DNA from 2 places in the Krasilnikovia sp. MM14-A1259 genome. Region 1 is predicted to be linked to the other one. Evidence: riboswitches for the same ligand, from Rfam matches in the RefSeq annotation. Region 1 holds a riboswitch; the other holds the start of a gene.
The links. A riboswitch is a leader RNA that binds a small molecule or an ion and turns the genes downstream of it on or off. The one in region 1 is predicted to bind S-adenosylmethionine.
Positions count from the first base shown of each region.

Region 1 (4,175 bases):
TGGGAGGGCGGCGCGGCGGACACTGCGGCTCAGCGTCGCTTACGCCCTGATCCCAGGCGAGATTGAATGCTTGCGTACGGATCGGCAGCCCGCCAGTGTGCGGGCACGGCATTCACGTCGCGCAGCACGGAGTGCTGCTGATCAATCGAGGGGTGCCACGACATCGGAGGCTCCTTTCCGTTTCCCGGCGTTGGTCTTGCTCGGTGATGAAGACAGTAGGGGGATCACGCGGCGGCGGCAATCGCATTTCCGATCTGCGTTCGAATCCAGACGTGCGCGGCGTACTCGTCGTCACCGTCGCCGGCTCGACCGCGGGGTAGTCTCCCCCGACGGCAGCGTGTCCGTCAGCCGGAGCAGAGGAGCACCGTGACCACCTTGACGCGCGGCCGGATCGCCGTGTTCTTCGCCGGGTTCATCGCGCTGTGGGTGATGGCGTGGCTCGTGGCCCAGGCGGCCGGGTGGACCGGTGCCACGGCGTACTGGGCGGCCGCCAAGGTGGCGGTCTGGATGGTGTATCCGGCCGCGTTCTGGAGGGCGCCGCTGCGGGAGCAGCTGGCATTCATCGGCCTGCGCCGACGCGACCTTCGGCGTGGCCTGCTGTGGGGTGCCGGCGCAGCCGCGGTCTGGGTGGGACTGGCGATCGCGGTCGCGCCGTTGCGCGGACAGCACCTCGCCCCCGTGCCACCGGCGGCGGACTTCCTGTACGCGGTCCTGCTCACGCCCGTGTGCGAGGAATGGCTCTACCGCGGTTACCTGCTGCCGACCATCACCGGCACCGGCGTCCTGTTCTGGCGGGCCAATCTGGTGACCTCGGTGCTGTTCGTCGCGGTCCACCTCGTCGGCTGGGCGTTCCAGGGCACGCTGCCGGCGAACGCCCTGTCGGTCTACCCGGTGTCGATCCTCGTGCTCAGCCTGGTGCTCGGCTACCTGCGCCACCGGACCGGATCGTTGCTGGCCCCGATCCTGCTGCATGTGGGCAACAACGCGGTGAACCTCTGGTGGCGGTGACCGGCCCGAACGCCGGTCAGGCCGGGACGGACCGTTTGACCTCGAGGTTGTGGAAACGGGGCCCGCTCGAACACAGCGCCGCCATCTTCTCGGCGAACTCACTGGTCTCGGGCAGTGCGCTGTTGGCCATGGCGTCCTCGTACGAGGCGAACTCCACGATGGTCAGGAAGCGTTTCGGGTTGTCCCGATCCTGGGTGACCGTGAGCCGGAAGCCCTCCGGTGCGTCCCCCAGCCCGGCCATCCGGGAATCCCCGAGAGCGAACATCTCATCCGGCCGGTCGGTCTCGTACTCGATGATCTGAACAAAGCTCATCCAAGCCTCCCGGGCCTCAGAATGGGATGCCTGAAGCTATCAGTCCATCCTGGTCCCTCGACAGCACACGACACCTGATGAACCCGATCGAATGACGGCGCCGCCACGGGACCGAGCAGCACCGCGTCTGCCTATGCTTTGGGCCATGACCATTCAGCGGATGGACAATGTCGGCATCGTCGTCGACGACCTCGACGCCGCCGTCGCGTTCTTCACCGAGCTCGGCATGGAGCTGGAAGGCACGGCACAGATCGAAGGCGGCTTTGCGGACCGCACCGTCGGACTCGACGGCGTCCGCAGCGACATCGCGATGATGCGTACGCCGGATGGCCACGGCAAGCTGGAACTGGCGAAGTACCACTCCCCCGCGGTGCTCGGTACGGGGTTGCCGGGGCCGCCGCCCAACACGCTGGGTCTGCATCGTGTCATGTTCGCCGTCGACGACATCGACGACACCGTCGCCCGTCTCCGCACCCACGGCGCCGAACTGCTCGGCGAGGTGGCGCAGTACGAAAGCATCTTCCGCCTCTGTTACCTCCGTGGCCCCGCGGGCATCATCGTCGCCCTGGCCGAGCAGATCGGCTGACGCGATCGTCCGTTTCGCGTGAGGGTGGTCATATCTGCTGGACGCTTGCGCGCCCCCGGCTGCTAGCGTCGGTGCCAGGTCATGAGCGCCAGCGTGAAGCCCCGGCTTGCTGGCCGGCAACCCTCCTCCGCGGTGGGGTGCCCCGGGTGAGGACCGGGCACGGAGCACGTTCCGTGCAAGCGTGGCCTGGCCCCCAGGTCATCACCGACCCAGGAGAGCCATGTCTTCTCACCGTTGTGCCGCGAGCGTGCGGGTGCTGACCCGCCGCCGCCACGTCGACATGATGCGAATCTGCAGCGCCGCGTGTCGCTCCGGCGCCACGCGATAACGGCACCCGTTTCGCCGCGCATCGTCCGTCGGACGCGCGCGCCACCGAACCACCCCTCATCTCAGGAGACCCCTGTGCGATTTCTGCCTGCCCTCACCCGGGCCGCCGCCCTCGGCGCCGTCGCGATCCTCGGCGCCACCCTGCTCACCGCCTGCGGCGACGACGCGTCGTCCGGCTCGGCCGCCAACCCGTACGGTCTGTTGCAGCCCGGTGTGCTGCGGGCCGGCACCCTCACCGACGCCCCGCCGAACGTCTATCTCAAGGACGGGAAGTTCACCGGCTTCGACAACGACCTGCTCGCCGCGGTCGCCGGAAAGATCGGCCTGAAGGTCGAATTCGTCGGCACCGACTTCTCCGCGCTGCTGTCGCAGGTGAACAACCACAAGTTCGATGTGGGCAGTTCCTCGATCACCGTGACCGAGGCGCGCAAGAAGACGGTGGACTTCGGCAACGGCTACGACTTCGGCTACTTCGGACTCGACGTGCCTTCGGACTCCCCGATCACCGGCTTCGACGGGCTTTCCGGCAAGCGGGTCGTGGTGGTGCAGGGCACAGTCCAGGACGACTACGCCACGGGCAAGGGCCTGAACCCGGTACGGGTGCCCGACTACAACGGCGCCGTCAACCAGCTCAAGGCCGGCACCGCCGACGCCTGGATCGCCCCCGCCGAGATCGGCGAGAAGTCGGCCGCGGACAGCGGATCCAAGATCAAGGTGGCGGCCAAGCAGCTCAGCCCCGCACCGACCGCGTACGCGGTGGCGAAGGGCAACGACGCGCTGCGCGCGGCGTTGAACACCGGGCTGGACCAGGTCATCGCGGACGGCGCGTGGAACCGGTTGCAGGCGCAGTACTACCCCGGCCGCCCGATCCCTGCCGGCTTCACGCCCGGCAGCGGCACGGCACCGCGCGCGTCCGCATCAGCGGCGTCCTGACCGGTGCCGGAGCAGAGGGGGGGCGGTGACCGCCGATGGAATCGGTGAACACGCTGTGGGAGACGTTCTTCGACTGGCCGTCGATGCGGGCCGCGCTGCCCGAGATGGTGACCGTCGGGCTGCGCAACACGCTGATCCTGGCGGTCAGCGCCGCCCTGCTCGGCTCGGTGCTGGGTCTGCTGCTGGCGGTCGCCGGGATCTCGCGGACCCGCTGGCTGCGCTGGCCCGCACGCCTCTACACCGACGTGTTCCGGGGGCTGCCGGCCGCGGCGACGATCCTGCTGATCGGCGTCGGGCTGGCACCGCTGGGCATGCGGATCTGGGGGCCTGACCCGTACCCGCTGGGCATCCTGGCGCTGTCGTTGATCGCGGCGGCGTACATCGGTGAGATCTTCCGGTCCGGCATCCAGTCCGTGGAGGCCGCCCAGCTCGAAGGGGCCCGCGCGCTGGGCTTCTCCTGGGCCGAGTCGATGCGGCTGGTGATCGTCCCGCAGGGGGTCCGCCGCGTGCTGCCGGCGTGGGTGAACCAGCTGATCGCCCTGATCAAGGACTCCAGCCTGGTCTACTTCCTCGGCCTGGTGGCCAGCCAGCGGGAACTGTTCCGGATCGGGCAGGACCACGCGGCCACCACCGGCAACGAGTCCGCGCTGCTGCTGGCGGGCCTGTTCTATCTCGTGCTGACCGTGCCGCTGACGCACGCCGTCAACTGGATCGACCGGCGGCTGCGGCACGGCCGGCCGGCATCCGTGCCCGCCGACCAGGACGACGATTCGGTGCTGTCCGGTGTGGGCGGTGCGCGGTGACCAACCTCGGCGGCGCGACGGGCTCCGTCAGCCTGAGCCTGCGCGACATCCATCTGGCGTTCGGGCCGCACCGGGTCCTGCGGGGCGTGCGTCTCGACGTGGCCTGCGGACAGACCGCGTGTGTCATCGGGCCGTCCGGCTCGGGAAAGTCGACGCTGCTGCGTACGATCAACCGGCTCATCGAACCGGACCGCGGTGACGTGCT
Region 1 covers NZ_BAAGAJ010000002.1:532,701-536,875, reverse strand. Annotated here, with positions in the region: gene ACMCNK_RS02265 (CPBP family intramembrane glutamic endopeptidase) at 367-1,008, shown strand; gene ACMCNK_RS02260 (hypothetical protein) at 1,025-1,321, opposite strand; gene ACMCNK_RS02255 (VOC family protein) at 1,467-1,907, shown strand; SAM riboswitch class IV at 1,985-2,095, shown strand; gene ACMCNK_RS02250 (ABC transporter substrate-binding protein) at 2,310-3,167, shown strand; gene ACMCNK_RS02245 (amino acid ABC transporter permease) at 3,203-3,970, shown strand; gene ACMCNK_RS02240 (amino acid ABC transporter ATP-binding protein) at 3,967-4,175, shown strand, end outside.

Region 2 (4,175 bases), 3.7 Mb from region 1:
CGGCCTCCACGGCCAGGTCGCCGACCGGGGCGTCCTCCAGCAGCCGACCGTCCAGGTACGCGAGATCGTCGAGCAGTTCGTCCGGGGGGATCCCGATCCACTGCACGATCCGGTATCCGTCGGCGTGCCGCCACGCCTGCGCCCGCATCGCGTCGAGTGCCTCCTCGTCGGCATGCGCGACGTCGAACCGGCTGCGGGTCTCGCGCAGCGCCACCGCCGCTCCCATCGCGTCCGCGAAGGCCGGCCCGTCCGGGCTGGGCCCCTCGGTCGTCGCGATGAGGCGCTTACGGCCCAGCGCGCGGGCCCGCGCGACGGTGTGGTCGTACAGCGCCCGGCCGACGCCGCGGCGCCGGTGCTGCGGGTGCACGATCAGGTCGAGGTGCACATTGTCCAAGTTGTCGTATCGGGGCAGATTGATCCCCAGAAATCCGACCGGGACATCGTCGTCCGACGCGAGGTAACGCTCCTGGAGAGCCCCCGGGAACGGGTGGTGGAACGCGGCGAAGAAGACCGCCCGTTCCGCGGGCGGAAGGTCCGGAACGTCCAGCTCCATGGCGGCTCGTACCACGGTGAAGGCCCGCTCGAGGGTGGCCTCGGTGATCGGCTCGATGCGCATCCCGCCAGGATGAGCGCACACACCGTCCGGCGCAGGCGAATTACGCCGAGGCACAGTCGGCAGAGAAGATCTGGCGGCAGAGGAGATTTGGTCGGGAGGACGCGCGCACAGCGCCTCCGGCGCTGGGTCGTTGGGCCCCTAGGAGATTGTCGCCAAGCTCGTAAGGTGGGACCTCGTACGGCGACGCGCCCTCCCGCGTAGAGCATCCTGCCGACCCCGGGATCGGTCCGCAAGCCCTCCCCCGAAGGAAAAACCAGTTGTCGGTCGGATACCCGACGGTGCCGTTCAGCCGAGCAGGCCCGCCTCACGTGCCGCACGCAGCGACGGCTTGATCCGGTGCGTGGGGCCCACCTGGGCGGCGATCGCGTCCAGCGTCTTGAGGCCCTCGCCGGTGTTGAACACGACCGTCTCAGCATCCGGATCGAGCCGGCCACCGGCCACCAGCTTCTGCAGCACCGCGACCGTGACCCCGCCCGCGGTCTCCGCGAAGACCCCGGTCGTACGGGCCAGCAGCCCGATCGCGGCCCGGATCTCGTCGTCGTCGGCGTAGTCCATCCACCCGCCCGTGCGGGTCACCGTCTCGATCGCGTACGCCCCCGCGGCCGGATCACCGATGTTGAGCGACTTGGCGATGCCGGTCGGCTTCACCGGCGTGATGGTGTCCGTACCGTTGTGCAGCGCCGTGGCGATCGGGTTGCATCCCGCGGACTGCGCGCCGAACACCTTCCACCCGCCGGCCGGCGCCTCCACCAGTCCGATCTCGACCAGCTCCGTGAACGCCTTGTCCACCTTGGTCAGCAGCTCGCCACTGGCCATCGGGATGACCACCTGGGCCGGGATGCGCCAGCCGAGCTGCTCCGCCACCTCGTACCCGAGGGTCTTGGAACCCTCCGCGTAGTACGGCCGGACGTTGACGTTGACGAACGCGGTGTCCTCGAACTCCTCCGTCTCGACCAGCTCGCTGCAGAGCCGGTTCACGTCGTCGTACGAGCCGTCGATCGCGACGAGCTGGCCGCCGTACACCGCGGTCGTGACGACCTTGCCCTGCTCCAGGTCGCCCGGGATGAACACGACCGACGGCGCCCCCGCGCGAGCGGCGTGCGCGGCCACGCTGTTGGCCAGGTTGCCGGTGGAGGCGCAGGCGAAGCGCGTGAACCCGAGCCCGCGGGCCGCGCTCAGCGCCACCGACACCACCCGGTCCTTGAACGAGTGGGTCGGGTTGGCCGAGTCGTCCTTCACCCACAGCGGCGCGCGCAGCCCGACCGCGGCGGCCAGCGCGGGCGCGCTGACCAGCGGCGTCAGCCCCGGGTCGAGCGTGACCCGCTGCGCCGGATCCTGCCCGGCGGGCAGCAGCGCGGCGTAGCGCCAGATGTTCTGCGGGCCCGCCTCGATCTGGGCACGGGTCACCCCGGCGAGCGCGGCCGGATCGTACGCAATCTCCAGGGGCCCGAAACACTCGTAACAGGCGTGCTGCGCGGCCAGCGGGAACTCGGCGCCGCAGCCGCGGCAGACGAGGGCGCGAGCGGGGCTCGTCGAGACAGGGGCGTCGACGATCGACGTCATGGGAGGCCGTCCTCTCATCTTTCCCCGGCGCGTCGCGCGGGGGACGGAATTAGCACCTGCCGCACGTCTGGCCTCGTCATCGAGTCGAGTGCGGTGGTTGCCGGGGCGTCATCGGGCCGTTCCCTCAGCCCCTCTGGATGAGGTATGCAGTTGTGCCGCCCAGCTTACGGGGCGTCAGGGTGCTCATCACCCTGTGATCCCGATCTGTGAGCGTCCTCTCGGGGATTAGAGCTTTTTGTCGCACGTCCGTCGTGCTCTTGACCGTCGCTCCCGCCGAGACCGGGACGGGCGCCAGGACGCCCGTCCCTGCCAGGTCCGTGCGACCACGACCACGACGCCGTCCCGTCCGGTCAGCTGGTGACGTCCTTGCGGGTGAAACGCCAGAACGCCAGGCCGATGAAGAGCGTGGCGTAGCAGAGGGCGGCGATTGCGCCCTTGGCCAGGTCTGCCGTCTGCATCGGGGTCGACAGCAGGCCCTGCCAGGCGTCGGCGTAGTGGGTGGGCAGCACGGTGCGCAAATTTCCCAAGGCCGTGATCTGGTCCAGGATGCTGGACAGGATCCACAGCAGCACGGCGCCGCCGACCGCGCCCAATGCTGCGTCCGTGAGCGTGGACAGCAGGAACGCCAGCCCGGCGACGATCAGCATCGTGGTGGCCAGGTACGCCAGGATCGCCAGCAGCCGCAGCACCCCGGCGCCCGGCGGGATCTGGGCGGCGATCGTGCTGCCCAGCGGATGCCAGCCGTAGCGCAGCGTCCCGACCAGCAACGCCGTGCCGAACAGGGTCAGCAGCGCCAGCAGCGAGTACGCCAGCGCGACGAACAGCTTGACGCCCAGCAGCCGGGCCCGGGGCACCGGCACGGCCAGCAGATACCGCAGCGTGCCCCAGCTCGCCTCGCTCGCCACGGTGTCGCCGCAGAACAGCGCCACGACCACGATCAGCAGGAAACCCGCCGACACCGCGATGCTGAACAGCGCGAAATTCAGCCCGCCCGAGGTGGCCAGGTCGACCAGGCTCGCGAACGCCCCGCCGCGGCGGCGCCCGTCGTCGTTGCCGTCCCCGCCGAACTCGAACGCCAGCAGGATGATCAGCGGCAGCACCACCATGAACCCCAGCGCGAGCTGGGTACGCCGCCGCGACGCCTGCCGCCGTACCTCCGCCAGGATCGGCAGGGTCGCCGACGGCCGGTACCCGGTCGCGGCGCTCAGCCCCGTATCCGGCTTGTCGATCACTGCGCTCATCGGTCCCCACTTCCCCGCGAGTTGTCCCCGACCAGCGCGAGGAACGCATCCTCCAGCCGGCGGCGGGGCACCACCCGGTCCACCCCGACCCCGGCCTGGACCAGTGACGCCACCACGTCGGCGCGTGGGGTGCCGTTCATGTCGACGATCAGGCCGGTGTCGCCGTCCGGGGTGACCGAGCGGACGTCCAGCCCCGCCAGGATCAGCGACGCGGCGGGCACGTCCGAGACTTCGAGCAGCACGGACGGCGAGTCCCCGACGATCTCCGAGACCGGCCCGGCCGCCACGATCCGGCCCTTGTTGACCACCACGGCGTGCGTGCACGTCTGCTCCACCTCGGCGAGCAGGTGGCTGGAGACCAGTACGGCCCGCCCGTCGGTCGCGTAGCGCTGCAACACGCGGCGCATCTCGGCGATCTGCGGCGGATCCAGCCCGTCGGTGGGCTCGTCGAGCACCAGCAGCTCGGGCAGGCCCAGCATGGCCTGGGCGATGGCCAACCGCTGCCGCATCCCGTGGCTGTACGTCTTGGTCCTGCGGTGCACGGAGTCACCGAGCCCCGCGATCTCCAGTGCCTCGTCGAAGTGCGCGTCCGCCTCCGGCCGCCCGGTCGCCCGCCAGTACGCGCGCAGGTTCTCGTAGCCGCTGAGGTGAGGCAGGAAGCCCGGGCCTTCGACGAGCGCACCGACGCGGGACAGGATCGGCGCGCCCGGCACGAGCCGGTGCCCGAACACCAGCGCGTCGCCCTCGGTCGGCAT
Region 2 covers NZ_BAAGAJ010000002.1:4,201,220-4,205,394, forward strand. Annotated here, with positions in the region: gene ACMCNK_RS18950 (N-acetyltransferase family protein) at 1-616, opposite strand, end outside; gene thrC (threonine synthase) at 902-2,179, opposite strand; SAM riboswitch class I at 2,191-2,323, opposite strand; gene ACMCNK_RS18960 (ABC transporter permease) at 2,530-3,420, opposite strand; gene ACMCNK_RS18965 (alpha/beta fold hydrolase) at 3,417-4,175, opposite strand, start outside.
Region 2: another riboswitch for S-adenosylmethionine. It lies ahead of thrC (threonine synthase); the one in region 1 lies ahead of ACMCNK_RS02250 (ABC transporter substrate-binding protein).